2 regions of the Paraburkholderia aspalathi genome follow, and region 2 is predicted to be linked to the other one. Evidence: riboswitches for the same ligand, from Rfam matches in the RefSeq annotation. Region 2 holds a riboswitch; the other holds the start of a gene.
What was found. Region 2 has a riboswitch for thiamine pyrophosphate ahead of thiC (phosphomethylpyrimidine synthase ThiC). Riboswitches for the same ligand answer to the same signal wherever they lie in the genome.
Positions count from the first base shown of each region.

Region 1 (8,364 bases), on a different contig from region 2:
CCTGGCGGCCCGCTTCGACGCCCAGCGCAAAGGCGCGCGCCATCGCGTCGGGGTGCGTCGCCTGCGAAACGGCGGTGTTCAGCAGCACGCCATCGAAGCCCCACTCCATCACTTGCACCGCGTGCGACGGCACGCCGAGGCCGGCGTCGACGATCAGCGGCACGTCGGGCAAGCGCTCGCGCAACACGCGCAGGCCGTACGGATTGATGACGCCCTTGCCGGTGCCGATCGGCGCGCCCCACGGCATCAGCGCTTCACAGCCCGCATCGAGCAGGCGGCGGCCGATCACCAGATCTTCGGTGCAATACGGGAGCACCTTGAAGCCGTCCTTGATCAGCTGCGTGGCCGCTTCGATCAGGCCGACCGGATCAGGCTGCAGCGTGTAGTCGTCGCCGATCAGTTCGAGCTTGATCCACTCGGTTTCAAAAATCTCGCGCGCCATATGCGCGGTCGTCACCGCCTCGCCGACGGTCAGGCAGCCGGCGGTATTGGGCAACAGCGGTACGCCGTGGCGCTTGAGCAGATCGAAGAAACCGGCTTCGGCGCCGCCTTCGTTCATCTGCCTGCGCAGCGCAACGGTCACCATGCCGGGCTGCGCGGCGTCGATCGAATCGGATAGCGATTGCAGCGATGGATAGCGCGAGGTGCCGAGCAGCACGCGGCTCGCGAAAGTCTGGCCGTAGAGCGTGAGCGCGTCGGCGGTTTGGGGGGCAGTCATTTGCATAATCCTGGTCTCCGGCAAGGCGTGGCGCGGGGCTTAACCGCCGGCCACGGGTTGCACGACGTCGAGCTTGTCGCCCGGCTGCAGCGCGCGCGCCGCATGCTGGGTGCGTGCGACGAAATCGCCGTTCAGCGCGACCGCGAACGGCGGACGCGCGCCGAACGCGGCGAGCGCATCGGCGACAGTCGCGCCTTCGGGCAACGACAACGGCTTCTGATTGATATGAATGTCCATGGTGTTCGAATACGGTTCAGTCGATTGGGGCAGCGGCGTCCGCCTGTTTTGCCTGCGGTTATTTCGCCGGCAGGCGCGCAACGCTCATGCCGGCTCCCGCGTGGCGTCCAGTTGAAACAGCTCGCTCCAGCGCGCGGCATTTTGCCAGTCGGCGAAAGCATCGGCGTCGCCGATGCGGCCGTCGAGCAGCGCGGCAGCGAAGCGCACGGCTTCGTCGGCGACTTCGGGCACGATCATGTAGCCGTGCCGGTACAGGCCGTTCACGCGCAATGTCTGCGCGCCATCCCACAGCAAGGCCGGACGGTGATCCGGCAAAGTCGGGCGGCACTGCGAATTCAGTTCGAGGATGCGCGCCTCGCCGAAGCCTGGGTGCACGGAAAACGCCGCGCTCAGCAGTTCGAGCGCCGAGCGCACGCTGACCGGCGACATGTCCTCGCCTTCCACTTCGGTCGCGCCGATCACGTAGAGATCGTCCTGCTTCGGCGCGATATACAGCGGGTAGCGCGGATGCAGCAGACGCACCGGCCGCGTCAGCTTGATACCCGGCGCATGCACGCGGGCGACTTCACCGCGGATCCCCCGCAACGTCGGCAGCACCGGCTTCGCGCCCAAACCCCGGCAGTCGATCGTGATACGTGCGGCCGGCAACGCATGATCGTCGACCGGCGTGTTCCAGTGCGTTTCGACACCACGCTCAGCGAGGCCCGCGGCGAGCGCTGTCAACACCTGGCGGTTATCCAGCTGGCCTTCGCGCGGCAGCAACCAGCCCTGGTTGAAGCGGCCCGCCAATGCGGGTTCGGCAGCGCCGACCTGAGCGCCCGCCAGCGTCACGAAGCCGCCGTCGAGCAATTCAGCAGGCGCGTTCGAGCGCACCCGGCGTGCGAACAACGGCGCTTCGGTGCGATCGGCGTGATGCCATACGACCAGCGTGCCATTGCGCTGGAAGAACACCGGTTCGGGCAATTCGGCCAGCACGCGCGGCCAGGTGTCGAGCGAACTTGCGCCCAGACGGGTGATCAGCAGTTCGGCACTGGCGGCTTCGGCGAGCGGCGCCAGCATGGCGGCGGCGACCCAGGCCGCGGATTGCGTACCTGCGGCGTCGCCGCGCTCATAGAGCGCCACGCGATGCCCTTCACCGGCGAGGCGCCACGCGACGAGACGCCCGCACAGCCCACCGCCGAGCACGGCGAAATCGGGTTGAGCTAAACGATTCATCGCGTGCGCTCCGGGTCACAACGGCAAGCAACGCTAAAACAGCCCGGCGCGCCAACACAACCGACGAAAACGCGGTGAAGAGCAAAACACATGTCTGAAGAATAGGCGGTCATCGAATCCTTTCCGTACGGCAAAAAAACGCACGTACCCAGGACGAAACCGGCGGGTGAGGCCGGCCGGGCAATAAGCACGTCCAATGACGGACGCCGCCCGGCGGGGAATGGAAGACTGGCTGCTTCCGGAAACTTCCCGCGCCGGTATTACCCGGATCGGGTGCAAAGGGTCTCTCTCAGCCTCGCCGCCGCTGCGTGAAAATCACGCTGCCTGTGGGCAAAGCACCCCTGTTTCGTCGAAGGTCATTAGACCATAAAAGGCGCGGCGCCCGCAAACCAACGGCCTCTGCCGTCACACGCCATTGATCCGTCACTATCTTTCGATTCATCAATACGGCCGAATGCAGCGCTCTGGCACAATGCCAGGACCGGATACCGCTGGCGCGCGGGCGACATGCTTCGCCGCCCGCGCGCCAGCGGCATCGAGGCGGGACCTCTGAGCGGAAATTAATTTTCACTTAAGGGCTTCGCGCCAGAATCGGTCGCTCACCCGGACGTGCGTTCGTCGAGCACGACGCCCGGGGCACGCACCGCAAACCCGCCGTGGGGCCGGCCCGACTTGGGGGCCGCCCGACGCGGGCCAGCACTTCACCAGGATGCTCATGACACCGAATACCGCTTCCAGCCCCGTGCTGCCGCCGGACGAAAAAGTCTCCGCATGGAGCCTGATCAAACCTTACTGGGTTTCCGAAGAACGAAAAACGGCGTGGGCGCTGCTCATCGCGATCATCGTGATGAATCTGCTCATCGTGTGGATCAACGTGCGCCTGAACCGCTGGAGCGCCGACTTCTACAACGCGCTGCAAACCAAGAACGTGCACGATTTCCCGCACCTGCTGATGGTGTTCTCGGGGCTCGCGTTCGGCTTCATCATCCTTGCCGTGTACGGCCGCTATCTACGCCAGATGCTCGGCTTCCGCTGGCGCCAGTGGCTGACCACACGTTATCTCAACGAATGGCTGCACGACAGCGCCTTCTACCGGATCGAACGCGACCGGCTCGCCGACAACCCCGACCAGCGGATCAGCGACGACCTGCAATCACTCGCCACCAGCACGCTCTCGCTGACCCTCGACCTGCTGTCCACGATCGTCACACTGGTCTCGTTCATGACGATCCTGTGGTCGCTGGCCGGTGCGCTGACCGTTTCGCTCGGCGGCATGCCGGTGCAGATTCCGGGCTATATGGTGTGGGCCGCGGCGCTCTACGCGGTGGTCGGCTCAGTGATTATCCAGAAGGTCGGCCATCCGCTCGTGTCGATCAATTACCAGGCGCAGAAAGTCGAGGCGGATTTCCGTTTCGGCCTGATCCGTCTGCGTGAAAACGCCGAGCAGATCGCCTTCTACAACGGCATGGAGACCGAGAAGAAGAACACGCACTCGCTGTTCGGCCGCATCCGCGACAACTGGTGGCAGGTGATGAAATACACCAAGCGGCTCACCTTCGTGACGGCCTTCTACGGCCAGATTGCAATCATCTTTCCGCTGGTGGTCGCCGCGCCCCGCTACTTTGCGGGCGCTTTCACGTTCGGCGTTCTAATGCAGATCTCGAGCGCATTCGGCACCGTCAGCGATTCGTTTTCGTGGTTCATCAACAGTTACGGCAGCCTCGTTGAATGGCGCGCTACCGTGAACCGGTTGCGTGAATTCAAGCGCATCGTGCATGCGCCGCGTCTGAAGGAATCGGTCTCGCCCGCTACTGCGCATGGCGGCATCAATCTGCATTTCGTCGACGAAGACAAGCTCACCACCGAAGGTCTCCAGCTCGCGTTGCCGAACGGCAATCCGTTGTCGCGCATCCGCGATATCGCGATCAAGCCGGGCTCGCGCTGGCTGGTGCGGGGCCCGTCCGGCTCCGGCAAGAGCACGCTGATGCGCGCGCTCGCCGGCTTGTGGCCGTTCGGCGACGGCTCGATCGACGCACCGGTCAACGCGCGCATGATGTTCATCCCGCAGGTCAGCTACATGCCGATCGGCACGCTGAAAGCCGCGCTCACCTATCCGTCTTCTGCAGATACCTACACTGACGACGAATGCCGCGAAGCGCTCATCACTTGCCGCCTGTCGGAGTACGCCGACCGCCTGCAGGAATCGGGGCACTGGACGCGCATTCTCTCGCCGGGTGAACAGCAGCGCCTCGCCGGCGCCCGCGTGCTGCTGCACAAACCGGACTATCTGTTCCTCGACGAAGCAACCAGTGCGCTCGATTCGGAAAACGAGGCACGCCTCTATCACCTGTTCACTGAGCGGCTGCCGCAGGCGGCAATCGTCAGCGTCGCGCATCGCGAATCGCTGGCGGCATTCCATGACGAAACGCTCGACGTCGAACGCTCGGGCGAACCGATTGCTGCGTGAACAGCATGAACAACGCGAGCGACATGAGCAGCACCGGTGACGCGAGCAGCACGACTGGCATGAGCGGCGGCGGGCTCGATCGGGTCGTCTTGATCACCGGCGCGGGCTCCGGCATCGGCGCCGCACTGGCCCGACGCATCGCCGCGCCGCGCACCGCCTTGATGCTGCACGCCCGCGGCGCCGACGACGAAGCGCGCCAGCGTCTTGCACAGGTCGCCGCCGATTGCAGCGCGAACGGCGCGCGCTGCGCGACGGTGTTCGGCGATCTCGCCGAGCGCGGCGCCGCGGAACACGTGATTCATCAAACGCTCGCGAGCTTCGGCGCGCTTGATCAGCTGGTAGCGAACGCCGGCCACGCGCAACGGCAAACGCTCAACGCACTCGACGCGGATGTGTTCAGCGCCGCCTTCGCCGCCATGCCGGCCGCATTCGCCGCGCTCGTCAAGCGTGCGACGCCTGCCCTGGAAACCTCGAAGCGAGGTCGCGTGGTCGCGCTCAGTTCGTTCGTCGCGCATCGCTATCGCGTGGAAGCGCCGTTCGCCGCAACGGCGGCGGCGAAAGCGGCGATCGAGTCACTGGCCAAAACCGCCGCCGCCGAACTTGCGCCGCATGGCGTGACAGTCAATTGTGTGGCGCCCGGCTATACCCGTAAAGATCGTGGCCCAAGTGCCGATAATGCATCAGTGTGGACCCGCGCCGCCGAAGCGACACCGCTCGGTCACGTCGCCGAGCCCGCGGATATCGCCGCGCTGATCGCTTTCCTGCTCTCCGACGAAGCGCGTCACATCACCGGCCAGGTGATTCATATCGACGGCGGCCTCACGCTCGGCTAGGCAGCACGCCGCAACATCCGGAAATACGCGAGAACAGTTCGAAAGCATTTGCGAAGCGGGCAAGTTGTTCCGCGCTTTGAAAATCCCCTGTAGCAGCGACGATAGTCGTGCGGGCCGTACCACGCGCAGCCCGCCCCGCCCCTCACTGCTACTGGACTCTCCGCACATGTCACTCGATCGCCGCTTCTATCCTTTGACCCAGCGCGCAGCGCTTGCGCTTGGCGCAGCCCTGCTGCTCACGAGCGCCGCGTACGCTGCGCAAGCCACCCAGCCCACTGAGCCGGCGGATGTTTGCCCCGCGCTCAAACACATCGTCGACGCACCCGACTTCAAGCAGCTGCACGCGCAACCTGCCGCGCAACTGCCGGGCGTATCGGCCGTGGACGACTGCCGCGCCAACACGCACGCCTACGATTGCCACTGGCGCGCGCACTGGCAAGCCGACGGTGTCGTCAATGATCCCCTCGAAGAATTCGGCGCCGATATCGCCGCCTGCTTTCCGAACGTCGTGCACGACGTCAACACGCCGACGCGTCAGCATTTCATCGTGACCACCGAAGATCGGCGCGTAAACGTGACGGCCAGCGTGCAAGGGCAAAACGAACTGCGCCTGCGCATCACGCGCTGAGCGTGGGCCGTTTTTGCCACGCTCCGCTGCTTTTCTGCTGGGACCCGTTGTCATTTGCCGTACTTCCTCACCGCCACCAGGCACCGCATCATGACCTCTATGCCAAGCTTGCGCGCTTACGCTTTCACGCGTGCCCCAATGGCCGCGTGGGTCATGTTGCGGCGGCCGTGTGCGTGGTTCGCCGCCTCGGCCACCCTCGCCTTCGGCCTGAACGGCTGCGCGTGGACGCTGATCTCGGCGGCCGACGCCACCGGCTCCGTGATTCAGGCTGGCTACGCGATCGCGGCAAACTACTCATCGCCGACCTTCGTCAATGGTCGGCCGGCAGACGTGCATAACGTCTGCATCGAAGTGAATCAGACTGTGACAGTCGGCGATTTCGTGCCGGCGCTGCAGCTTGCGCTCGACCGGCACGGCATTCGTTCGGACGTCTACAATCCGGGCACCTCGCCCGCCGGATGCGAGGCGCGTCTCGTCTACAACGCCGCGGTCGATTACGGACGCCGTTCATTCAGCGACGAAACGATCCAGTATCTGTCGATCATCGATCTGACGCTGATTCAGCATGGCCGCATTCTCGTCACCGCGCGTTACCAGACCGGCGGCCTCAACACAGACCGCTTCTCGACCGCCTCGACCAAACTCAATGGTCTGATCGACAAGATGGTGGTCGATCAGACCCAACTGGTCCGGCAGCCGATGCAGACCATCCAGACGTCGCTGGCAAACTAGGCGCCCAGCCTGCTTGCTTTCTCTTACGCGAGAAAGAATTCGAAAGCGTTTCGCGCTTTGCGCCGCTCGCGTGGATCACTAAGATGACCTGGATGAACCAATCCATTCTGGTCGTCGACGACGACCCCGTCGTACGTGAGCTCGTCAGCGAATATCTGGTGGGGCGTGGCTTCAAGGTCTCCACGCTCGAACACGGCATGGCGCTGCAGCGTAGCTTGCAGGACGAACGTCCCGCGCTGGTCGTGCTCGACATCATGATGCCGGAGCTCGACGGCATTAGCGCGCTGCGCGCATTGCGCGTCGCCGGCGACGATATTCCCGTGATCCTGCTGACCGCGCGTGCCGATCCGATCGACCGCGTGATCGGCCTCGAACTCGGCGCCGACGACTATCTCGGCAAGCCATTCGAACCAAGCGAGCTGGTCGCGCGGATTCGCACGGTCCTGCGCCGCCGCGGCACGATTGCGCCGAGCGCGCCGGAGCAACGCGCGCCCTATCGCTTCGGTCGTTTCGAGGTGAACTTTCCGGCGCGCGAATTGCGCCGCGACGGTGAGCGGATTCCGCTGCGTTCGAGCGAATTCGCCATGCTCAAGGTGTTCGTCACGCACTCAATGACCGTACTCACGCGCGCGCAGTTGCTGGAGAAACTGCACGGCAATAGCGAGGTGCATCGCAATCGCAGTCTTGACGTCTCGATCTGGCGTTTGCGGCGGCTGATCGAAGTGGATCCGTCCGAGCCCCGCTATGTGCAGACCGTCTGGGGACGCGGCTACGTGTTCGTACCGGACGGTGAAATCGGCGCTGCGGAACGCGACGCGCCGGCGCCGCTTGCCTGATGCTTGCCCGGCGGGCGCCCGGCGCCAGGCCTCGGACTTAAGAGAATGAATGCGGCGTGTCGCGCATCTCGCGCACACGCCGCATCCACGCTAGAACGTCAGCACACTCAGAAACATTCTCTGCAGCCAGCCCATCGTGGTGGAGTCGGACACCATCCCCGCGCCGGCCTGCTCGATGCGCGCATTCGCGACCTTGCTCGACGCGACATAATTGCCTGATTCGATATCCTTCGGATTGACGATGCCCGACAGGCGCAGACGGTCGCGGTTGCCGCTCATCGAGATCACCTTCTCGCCCGACACCACCAGATTGCCGGTCGACATCGTCCCGATCACGGTCACGGCCAACGTGCCGGTCATGCCGCTGACGTCGGTGAGACTGCCCTGCCCCTTGTATTCCGTACTGGCCGAGCCGATGTTGAACAGCCTCGCTAGCCGCGCGGCGGCGTTGGTCGACTGATCGGCGGCGGTCGCGGTGATGCTGCTCGAACGGCTCGCGGCGGCGGTCGCGCTATTGTTGCCGCTGTACGATTCCGACAAGCGGATCGTCAGCACATCGCCAATATGCTGCGCACGCGGCGTTTCGTAGAGCAGCAAGGGCGCGCCAGCCTGATAGATCGCGCCCTGCGTGTTGACGTTCAGCGGCGCCGACGCGAGCGGCGGCGACATCGGCGTTTCGACGATTGACGGCTGTTGGC
Region 1 covers NZ_CAJNBA010000010.1:105,859-114,222, forward strand. Annotated here, with positions in the region: gene KHO30_RS34585 (thiazole synthase) at 1-718, opposite strand, end outside; gene thiS (sulfur carrier protein ThiS) at 758-955, opposite strand; gene KHO30_RS34595 (FAD-dependent oxidoreductase) at 1,040-2,170, opposite strand; TPP riboswitch at 2,400-2,523, opposite strand; gene KHO30_RS34600 (ABC transporter ATP-binding protein/permease) at 2,886-4,637, shown strand; gene KHO30_RS34605 (SDR family NAD(P)-dependent oxidoreductase) at 4,661-5,470, shown strand; gene KHO30_RS34610 (hypothetical protein) at 5,637-6,098, shown strand; gene KHO30_RS34615 (hypothetical protein) at 6,189-6,830, shown strand; gene KHO30_RS34620 (response regulator) at 6,923-7,666, shown strand; gene KHO30_RS34625 (flagellar basal body L-ring protein FlgH) at 7,757-8,364, opposite strand, start outside.
Region 1: another riboswitch for thiamine pyrophosphate. It lies ahead of KHO30_RS34595 (FAD-dependent oxidoreductase); the one in region 2 lies ahead of thiC (phosphomethylpyrimidine synthase ThiC).

Region 2 (8,364 bases):
TCGCGAGTTCGCGCCGGGCGTCGATCAGGATCGATTCGCGGTCGAGCTTATCGTCAGGCATGGCGGCGAACTTTCGATCGGGTTGTGTATTGGGTCGGGTCATGATTCGATGTCCTTAGGCTTGGCGTGTCCGCTTATCCGTGTATCCGCGGCCTAGCGTCCGCGCAGCATCGCCAGCAGCGAGCGCGGCACTAGGGCTACCATCACCAGATGCACGGCAATAAACGCAGCCATCAGCGACATGGCGCAGAAGTGGACGATGCGTGCGTTGTCGTAGCCGCCCATCAACTCGCGCAGCAGCGGAAACTGCACCGATTTCCAGATCGCGAGGCCCGAGAGCACCAGCACGATCAGATCGCAAACAACAAACAGATAAGCGAATTTCTGCACCGCGTTGTAGACGCGCAGATCCGCGTGCGAGAGCTTGCCGGTCAGCGCGGCGATGAAGTCGTGCAGCACGGCGCGCGGCGAGACCGGCAGAAACTTGCGCACGAAGCGCCCGCTGGCCAGATTCAGCGCGAGATACAGCAGACCGTTGAAGACCAGCAGCCACATCGCCGCGAAGTGCCACTGCAGCGCGCCGCCAAGCCAGCCGCCGAGCGTGAGCGCCGGCGGAAACGTGAAGCCTTTGAAGATCGGCGAGGCGTCATAGATGCGCCAGCCGGACAGCATCATCAGGATGGCCGCGAGTGCGTTGAGCCAATGCGTGACGCGCACCCACACCGGATGAATCGTGCCGCTCTTCGGCATGACAGGCGGCGCAGTTTTGCTAAGAGCGTGGGGGGTGGCCATGAGAATCTCCAATGAAATGAGAAGCGCTGCGGGGTCGTCGCGCGCTCAATTGCAGGTGGCGAGCTCGCCCACTTGCAGCACGTCGCCGGTCGCAGCGTTTTCGACAAAGGCGACGACGCCGAAGTGATCCGCCGGAGCATTCGCATCGGCATCGTCGATACGGATATCGCGGCGGATTTGCGCGTTACCGGCGACCAGCGGCACGGGTCCGATCCATTGCCGCACGACGCGTTCGTGATGCAGCGTTGCGCCGCTGTTTTCCCCGGCTCTGACTTGCGAGTTCAACGCGTTCTGGTAGACCGCGACGTAGGCATTCAGCGGAGCTGTGGTGCCTGTCGACTTGCTGGTGAATTGCGCATCGACATTGAAGGCGCCTTTCGTCTGAGGTTTCAGTTCAAGCGCCACGTTCGCCTGCGCCGGTTCGGCAACGACCTGGCCGATGCGGCTCTGGAAACTGTCGCGTTGCGACCAGCTGCGCAGTTCGCGGCCTGATACGAAGATTTCAGGCGTATAGATGGTGTGGCCGCCGGCGAGGTCGGTGAGGGTCTGCTGACGTTCAGTAAAGCGATGTTGCGAGAAACGGTCGGTCCAACCGAGGCTATTCCAGTAGTCCACATGCAGCGCCAACGGCACGATGCTTTGGCTTGCACCACTGTTTTTCCACTGACTCAGCCAGTTGTCGGCCGGCGGGCAGCTGTTGCAGCCTTCGCTGCTGTAGAGCTCCACCAGCGCTACGCGGTGCGATGGGCTGTGCGACGCACACACGGCGCCTGCTGCGCTTGCAAGGCCACTGGCGAAGAGGGTTGTCAGCGCTACGGCTAGCGCGATTGCGCGAGTGACATACCGATTGTCTCGGCGGGTTCGTGCGGTTTGCATGGCGTGCTCCATCGGAATCTGCACGTTTGTCGAACCACAAGCCCGCTTATGACAGCCGGTTTTGAATTTTTATTTTTGTCTGGGTTGTTCGCCTACGGTCGAGACCGTTCCATGCTGTTTATCCCCCCGGGGCGCGGTGTGTCTGTACGCTTGCGGGCGAACCGCCCCAAAGCGCCCCGCGGAGGGTGTCTCAGTCGTAACTCACGACAACCGTCACCCGGGTATCCTGCCCGGCATTCTTCGGTGCGAGCGACAACACGCCGCCGTCGCGGCCAACGCGGTAGTGGCCGTCGCTAGCCGCACGGAACACGCGTCCGCGGCTGTCGACAAAACGCTCAGTCAGCGCGTCACCGTTACGCGCTGTCGCGGCGCTATTCACCTGAAGCGCGACATCGGCGCCCGTCGCCACGCCCGGCTCAGCGCTAAAGGTCAACGTGACCGCTGAACCCGACTGATCGAGCCGCGCGCCCCTGGCATCGACCCGCGCCCCGGCGGGCGCCACCGAAATCTCCAGCTGCGGCGCCACGATCGCGCCCGAAAAACTGATCGTTCCGCCATTCGCGGCCACCGCCGGCATTGGCGCTGCAACGAGCGCAACCAGCGTTGCCGTCGCCGCGACCGCGCTGAGCCCCTCAAACCGCCCCATTCCCGTTTTCATCAGCACCTCTCCTTAAGCCGTCTCAAACAGCATCGCGCCATTGACGCGCTGCCCACCGCCGGTCACCCGGCTGGGCAACGGCCGCCCCTACAGGCGGATTAACGGCAGCGCGACGGCAGCCTTGAACGACCCCGTGCGAAATCGACACGCCGCAACGCATATCCACGGCGCCTCCCAGCGGCGATTAAGGAGACGCCCGGCCCGTGCTAACATTCACCTTTCGATTGCGTCGATCAAGCTTTCCTTCCGACGCTCCCGCACTACTTTTCATACTCTGCCGGCTACCCCAATGCGCGTTCCGTTTTCCCGAGCCCTCACCCGTTTGCGCCCCCGCCGCGCAACCGGCTGCGCGCGCGCGGACATCGCGACGCCACACGCCGGCCAGCCGTCCCGAACGCTCCCGCTTCTCGCCGCCCGGCGCCCGATCTGACGCATTTCCCCTCCATTGCCGGGGCCGCGTCGTCGGGCTCCGGGCCGATCTCATCCGCACGCTGTCCCCTTACATGCAGATCGAATTGGAGAACCCGTCATGAAAAAGACGAAAACCTGCTACCTCACCGAACTCGACGTCGCTCGTCTTGAAAAGCACGCAGCCGCGCCCGGCGCTGACACCAAATTGCAAGACATGCTCGACGACGTCCTGGAGCGCGCTGTGATCGTCGAATCGCGCGACATCCCCGCGAACATCGTCACGATGAATTCGCAAGCCACGCTGGTCGATGAAACCAGTGGCGAGCAGATGACCTGGACCGTTGTCTATCCGCCCAACGCGGACTTCGCGCACGGCCGCCTGAACGTGTTTTCGCCGGTCGGTCTTGCACTGCTCGGCGCCAAACGCGGCGAGCGCATCCGCTTCACGCCGCCGAGCGGCACGGAGAAGGTGTTGAAGCTCGAAAAGATCCTGTTTCAGCCCGAAGCCGCCGACGATTTCACGCTGTAAGCCAAAGCCATTCACGACGCAGAACGCTGCGCCGCATCATCCCCGGCAGCCCTATCACAATAAGAATAGTGCGTGGCTGACGGGCGTTATCTCCGACATCTGACTTTTTCAAGACGGGTTGCCAAGCAGCGCCCGGGCGGTGTATCGTGTGCGCTGCTAACGCGGGGGTCCTGCGTAGCGCGGAGGTTGGAGGTCCGTGTTGCGTGGGTGAGAAATACCCTTTGAACCTGATCTGGATAATGCCAGCGCAGGGAAGCGTACGGATTTCGCACCTGGTCTACCGTTTCATCTCTCGCGAATTCCGACAACTTCCGTCTCGTCTCCTGCTTAGCGGCCCCACATTGCTATGCCGAGGAGATAACGCATGAACGCCAACCCGAAGTTCCTTTCCGCCGACGCCCACGTCGATGCCGCCGCTGTCGCGCCGCTGCCGAATTCCCGCAAGGTCTACGTAACCGGCTCGCGGCCCGATATCCGCGTGCCGATGCGCGAAATTTCCCAGGCGGATACGCCGGATAGCTTCGGCGGCGAGAAGAATCCGCCGGTTTTCGTCTACGATACGTCGGGCCCCTACTCCGATCCGGAAGCCAAGATCGACATCCGCGCCGGTCTGCCCGCGCTGCGTCAAGCCTGGATCGAAGAGCGCGGCGACACCGAAGCGCTGACGGGTCTCTCGAGCGACTTCAGCCGCGAACGCGCCGCCGATACCGCGACTGCCGATCTGCGTTTCAAAGGCCTGCACCGCACGCCGCGCCGCGCCATCGCCGGCAAGAACGTCTCGCAGATGCACTACGCGCGTCGCGGCATCATCACGCCGGAGATGGAATACATCGCGATTCGCGAGAATCAGCAACGCGCCGCGTATCTGGAAAGCCTGAAGACGAGCGGTCCGAACGGCGAAAAGCTCGCCGCGATGATGGGCCGCCAGCATCCGGGCCAGGCGTTCGGTGCGAGCGCATTCGGTCCTGATGGTCTGAAGGAAATCACCGCGGAATTCGTGCGCGAAGAAGTTGCGCGCGGCCGCGCGATCATCCCGAACAACATCAACCACCCGGAAAGCGAGCCGATGATCATCGGCCGCAACTTCCTCGTGAAGGTGAATGCGAACATCGGCAACTCGGCGGTGACCTCCTCCATCGGCGAAGAAGTCGACAAGATGACTTGGGCGATCCGCTGGGGCGGCGACACGGTGATGGATCTGTCCACCGGCAAGCACATTCACGAAACGCGCGAGTGGATCATCCGCAATTCGCCGGTGCCGATCGGCACGGTGCCGATCTATCAGGCTTTGGAGAAGGTCAACGGCAAGGCCGAAGATCTGACATGGGAAATCTTCCGCGACACGCTGATCGAACAGGCGGAACAAGGCGTCGACTACTTCACGATTCACGCGGGCGTGCGTCTGCAATACGTGCCGCTGACGGCGAAGCGCATGACCGGTATCGTCTCGCGCGGCGGCTCGATCATGGCGAAGTGGTGCCTGGCTCACCACAAGGAAAGCTTCCTGTACGAGCACTTCGAAGACATCTGCGAAATCATGAAGGCGTACGACGTAGCCTTCTCGCTCGGCGACGGCCTGCGTCCCGGCTCGATCTACGATGCCAACGACGAGGCGCAACTCGGCGAACTGAAGACGCTCGGCGAGCTCACGCAGATCGCGTGGAAGCACGACGTTCAAACCATGATCGAAGGCCCCGGCCACGTGCCGATGCAGTTGATCAAGGAGAACATGGATCTGCAACTGGAATGGTGTGACGAAGCACCGTTCTACACGCTGGGACCGTTGACGACCGACATCGCGCCGGGCTACGACCACATCACCTCGGGCATTGGCGCGGCGATGATCGGCTGGTTCGGCACGGCGATGCTCTGCTACGTCACGCCGAAGGAACACCTTGGGCTGCCGAACAAGGACGACGTCAAGACCGGCATCATCACGTACAAGCTCGCCGCGCACGCCGCCGATCTGGCGAAGGGCCATCCGGGCGCGCAGGTGCGTGACAACGCATTGTCGAAGGCGCGTTTCGAATTCCGTTGGGAAGACCAGTTCAATCTCGGTCTCGACCCGGACAAGGCACGCGAATTCCACGACGAAACCCTGCCGAAGGATTCGGCCAAGGTCGCGCACTTCTGTTCGATGTGCGGCCCGCACTTCTGCTCGATGAAGATCACGCAGGATGTGCGCGAATTCGCCGCGCAACAAGGTCTCTCCGACGACGACGCGCTGAAGAAAGGCATGGAAGTGAAGTCGATCGAGTTCATGAAGAAAGGCGCTGAGATCTATCAGCGGCAGTAAGGTAAGGATCGCGGGCGCACTAGCACGCGCCCGCCATTCGAACCGTCTGCGTCCGGTATTGCAGCACCGAAGCCCGCCACTGGCGGGCTTTTGCGTTTCTGAGCAGCCGGGCACGCCGCATGCTGACAGAAGGGAAACATTTGATTACGAAACCGACACCTTGCTGACAAGCTCACACATCCGGATACGGGCTGCGGCGATAAGATCAAATGTAAGGACGGGGGTGATTCATCCATTTCCACGAAGCATTGTCCAGACACAATGAATGGAGTCAGCATCATGAAATCGATTCGTCAACTCAGTACGTTCGCTGCGATCGTCGCGGTTGTCGCCAGTCTTTCCGCGTGTGACAACATGACCACGCGGCAACGCGATACGGTGATCGGCGCGGGTGTGGGCGGCGCCGCAGGCGGACTGATCGGCGGCAATGCACTGTCGACGATTGGCGGTGCGGCAGCCGGCGGCATCATCGGCAATCAGGTGGGCAAGTAAGCGCACGAACAGGACCAGCGTCATAGAGGGGCTTCGCGAAATGCTTTGCAATGGCGTGAAATAAGCCGTTACGGTTTTGCAATCCTGTTGACGCTGCGGCGGCGTAAGCTCAAGCCACTACGCCCCGGATGGCGGCGTGTGATGTAACCAGGAGCACGTCATGAAGTCCCCCGTCGTCAAGTCCCTTCGCGCAATCAGCCAGCGGCTGCCGCGCGGCTTGCCCCGTCTTTCCCAAACCGGCATCACGCTGGCCGGCGTGGCCTGTGTGCTGACGCTGTCCGGCTGCTACTACCCGTACGGCTACTATCCAGGCGCCTACCCGTATTACGCTTACGGCACTGTTCCAGCGAATGGCGCCCAGCAGGATGTCCCCGTGGGAACGGCCGGCGATTCGGCCACTTCTCAACAGCAGGCTCAGGCGGCGCAGCAGGCGCGAGCCAATTCGCAATCCCAGCCGGCCACCTACGCTGTCGCTCAGCCGCCTCCCGTGTACGTTGCCCCCGCTTATCCCGTCTACTATCCGCCGCCGGTCTACCCGGCCTATTACGGCTATCCGGGCTGGTATGGCCCGTCGGTTTCGATCGGCGTCGGTTTCGGCTGCTGTTGGGGAGGCCATGGCGGCTGGGGTGGTCACGGTCACTGGCACTGAATCCCGCAGCCGGATCTTGCTGATCTGCTTTGTCCATCCCGTGCCCGCAGCTATCGGGGCACGGGATGAACCCATGCCCCACGACGTCGTGCGCACCCCGCTGCCCGAAAGTCGGCCTACCCGTCAGCACGCGCCATGCCGCGCCGGGAAGGCCTCACGCGCATCATGCCGCGACGATCCCGCCACGCAAGACACGGCGCATCCTTCCCTCCTTCGCCCGTACTTTCCCTTCTTGACGCGCTCCAATCGGGCCCTATGCTTGGGAAAGCCACACGCAGTACCTGTTTAAATAAGCGACCCGGCTCGTCTTCGACGCGCCGCCGGCGCCCATCCGTCCTGCCAGAGCGACGCGCCCCGTAGTGCGTAGTCCCGCGTCGAATCGAACAACAACGAAGGAGACGTGATGTTTCACCAATTACTCACACCCGTCGGCAATTCGCTACCGCTCTCGTTCCTCGTCGCCGCCTTGCCGATCATCGTCGTATTGCTGTTGCTCGGCTGGGCCCGTCGGCCGGCCTGGCAGGCCTCGCTTGCGGGCCTGATCGTCGGGCTGATCGTGGCGATTTTCGTCTGGCAGTTTCCGGTTGGACTCGCGGCCGCATCAGTGGCCAACGGCGCGGTGTTCGCCTGCTGGCCGGTGATGTGGATCGTGTTCACCGCGATCCTGCTCTACAACATCTCGCAGCGCTCGGGCCGCTTCGCCGCCTTTCGCATGTGGATGATCGATAACCTGCCGAACGATCGCCGCGTGGTGCTGGTGGTGATCGGCTTTTCGTTCGGCGCGCTGCTCGAGGGGATTTCCGGCTTCGGCACGCCGGTCGCGATCACCAGTTCGCTGTTGATCCTGCTCGGTTTTCCGACCCTCGAAGCACTCACTTTCACGCTGATCTTCAACACCGCGCCGGTTGCCTTCGGCGCGCTCGGCGTGCCGATCACCGTGCTCGGCGCGGTCACACACCTGCCGGCCGATTCGCTCGCCAAGATGGTCGGCCGCCAGTTGCCTTTCTTCGCCTTCCTGCTGCCGTTCTATGTGATCGGCGTCTATGCGGGCTTTCGTAACATGCTGCGCGTGTGGCCGGTCCTGTTGGTGTCCGGTGCGAGCTTCGCGCTGACCCAGTTCATCGCGTCGAACTACGTGAACTACAGCCTGACCGACGTGCTGTCGTCGATGGTGTCGCTGATCCTCACCATCGCGTTCCTGCGCGTCTGGAAGCCCGCCGCCGATCCGAAGTTCGCGATCAACATCGATCGGGTGGGCGAGGTGCGCGGCAAGATCAGCGGCGGCCAGGGCTGGTATCCGTGGATCATCGTCTCGGCGGTGGTGATCGTCTGGACCGTCGCCAAAATCTTCCTGATCGGCGACGTCAAGCTACCGTGGCCGGGCCTCGACAAGGCCGTGTTCATCACCCTGTACAACACGCCGTACGGCGCGGTGTGGGACTTCCAGCCGCTCGCGACCGGCACGGCGATTCTGGTGGCCGCCATCATCACGACGTTCGTGACGGGTCTGAGCGCGCGCGAATTCGGCAAGGCCATTGCCGACACGTGGGTCCAGACGCGCATCGCCATTCTGACGGTGGCGACCATCGTGGCGCTCGCCTATCTGATGAACTACTCGGGGCTCACCTACACGCTCGGGCTCGGTGCCGCGTCGGTCGGAC
Region 2 covers NZ_CAJNBA010000020.1:13,594-21,957, reverse strand. Annotated here, with positions in the region: gene KHO30_RS38685 (molybdopterin-dependent oxidoreductase) at 1-103, opposite strand, end outside; gene KHO30_RS38680 (cytochrome b/b6 domain-containing protein) at 154-792, opposite strand; gene KHO30_RS38675 (DUF1223 domain-containing protein) at 838-1,668, opposite strand; gene KHO30_RS38670 (hypothetical protein) at 1,859-2,326, opposite strand; gene KHO30_RS38665 (GreA/GreB family elongation factor) at 2,856-3,266, shown strand; TPP riboswitch at 3,420-3,538, shown strand; gene thiC (phosphomethylpyrimidine synthase ThiC) at 3,631-5,562, shown strand; gene KHO30_RS38655 (glycine zipper 2TM domain-containing protein) at 5,842-6,054, shown strand; gene KHO30_RS38650 (hypothetical protein) at 6,215-6,703, shown strand; gene KHO30_RS38645 (L-lactate permease) at 7,107-8,364, shown strand, end outside.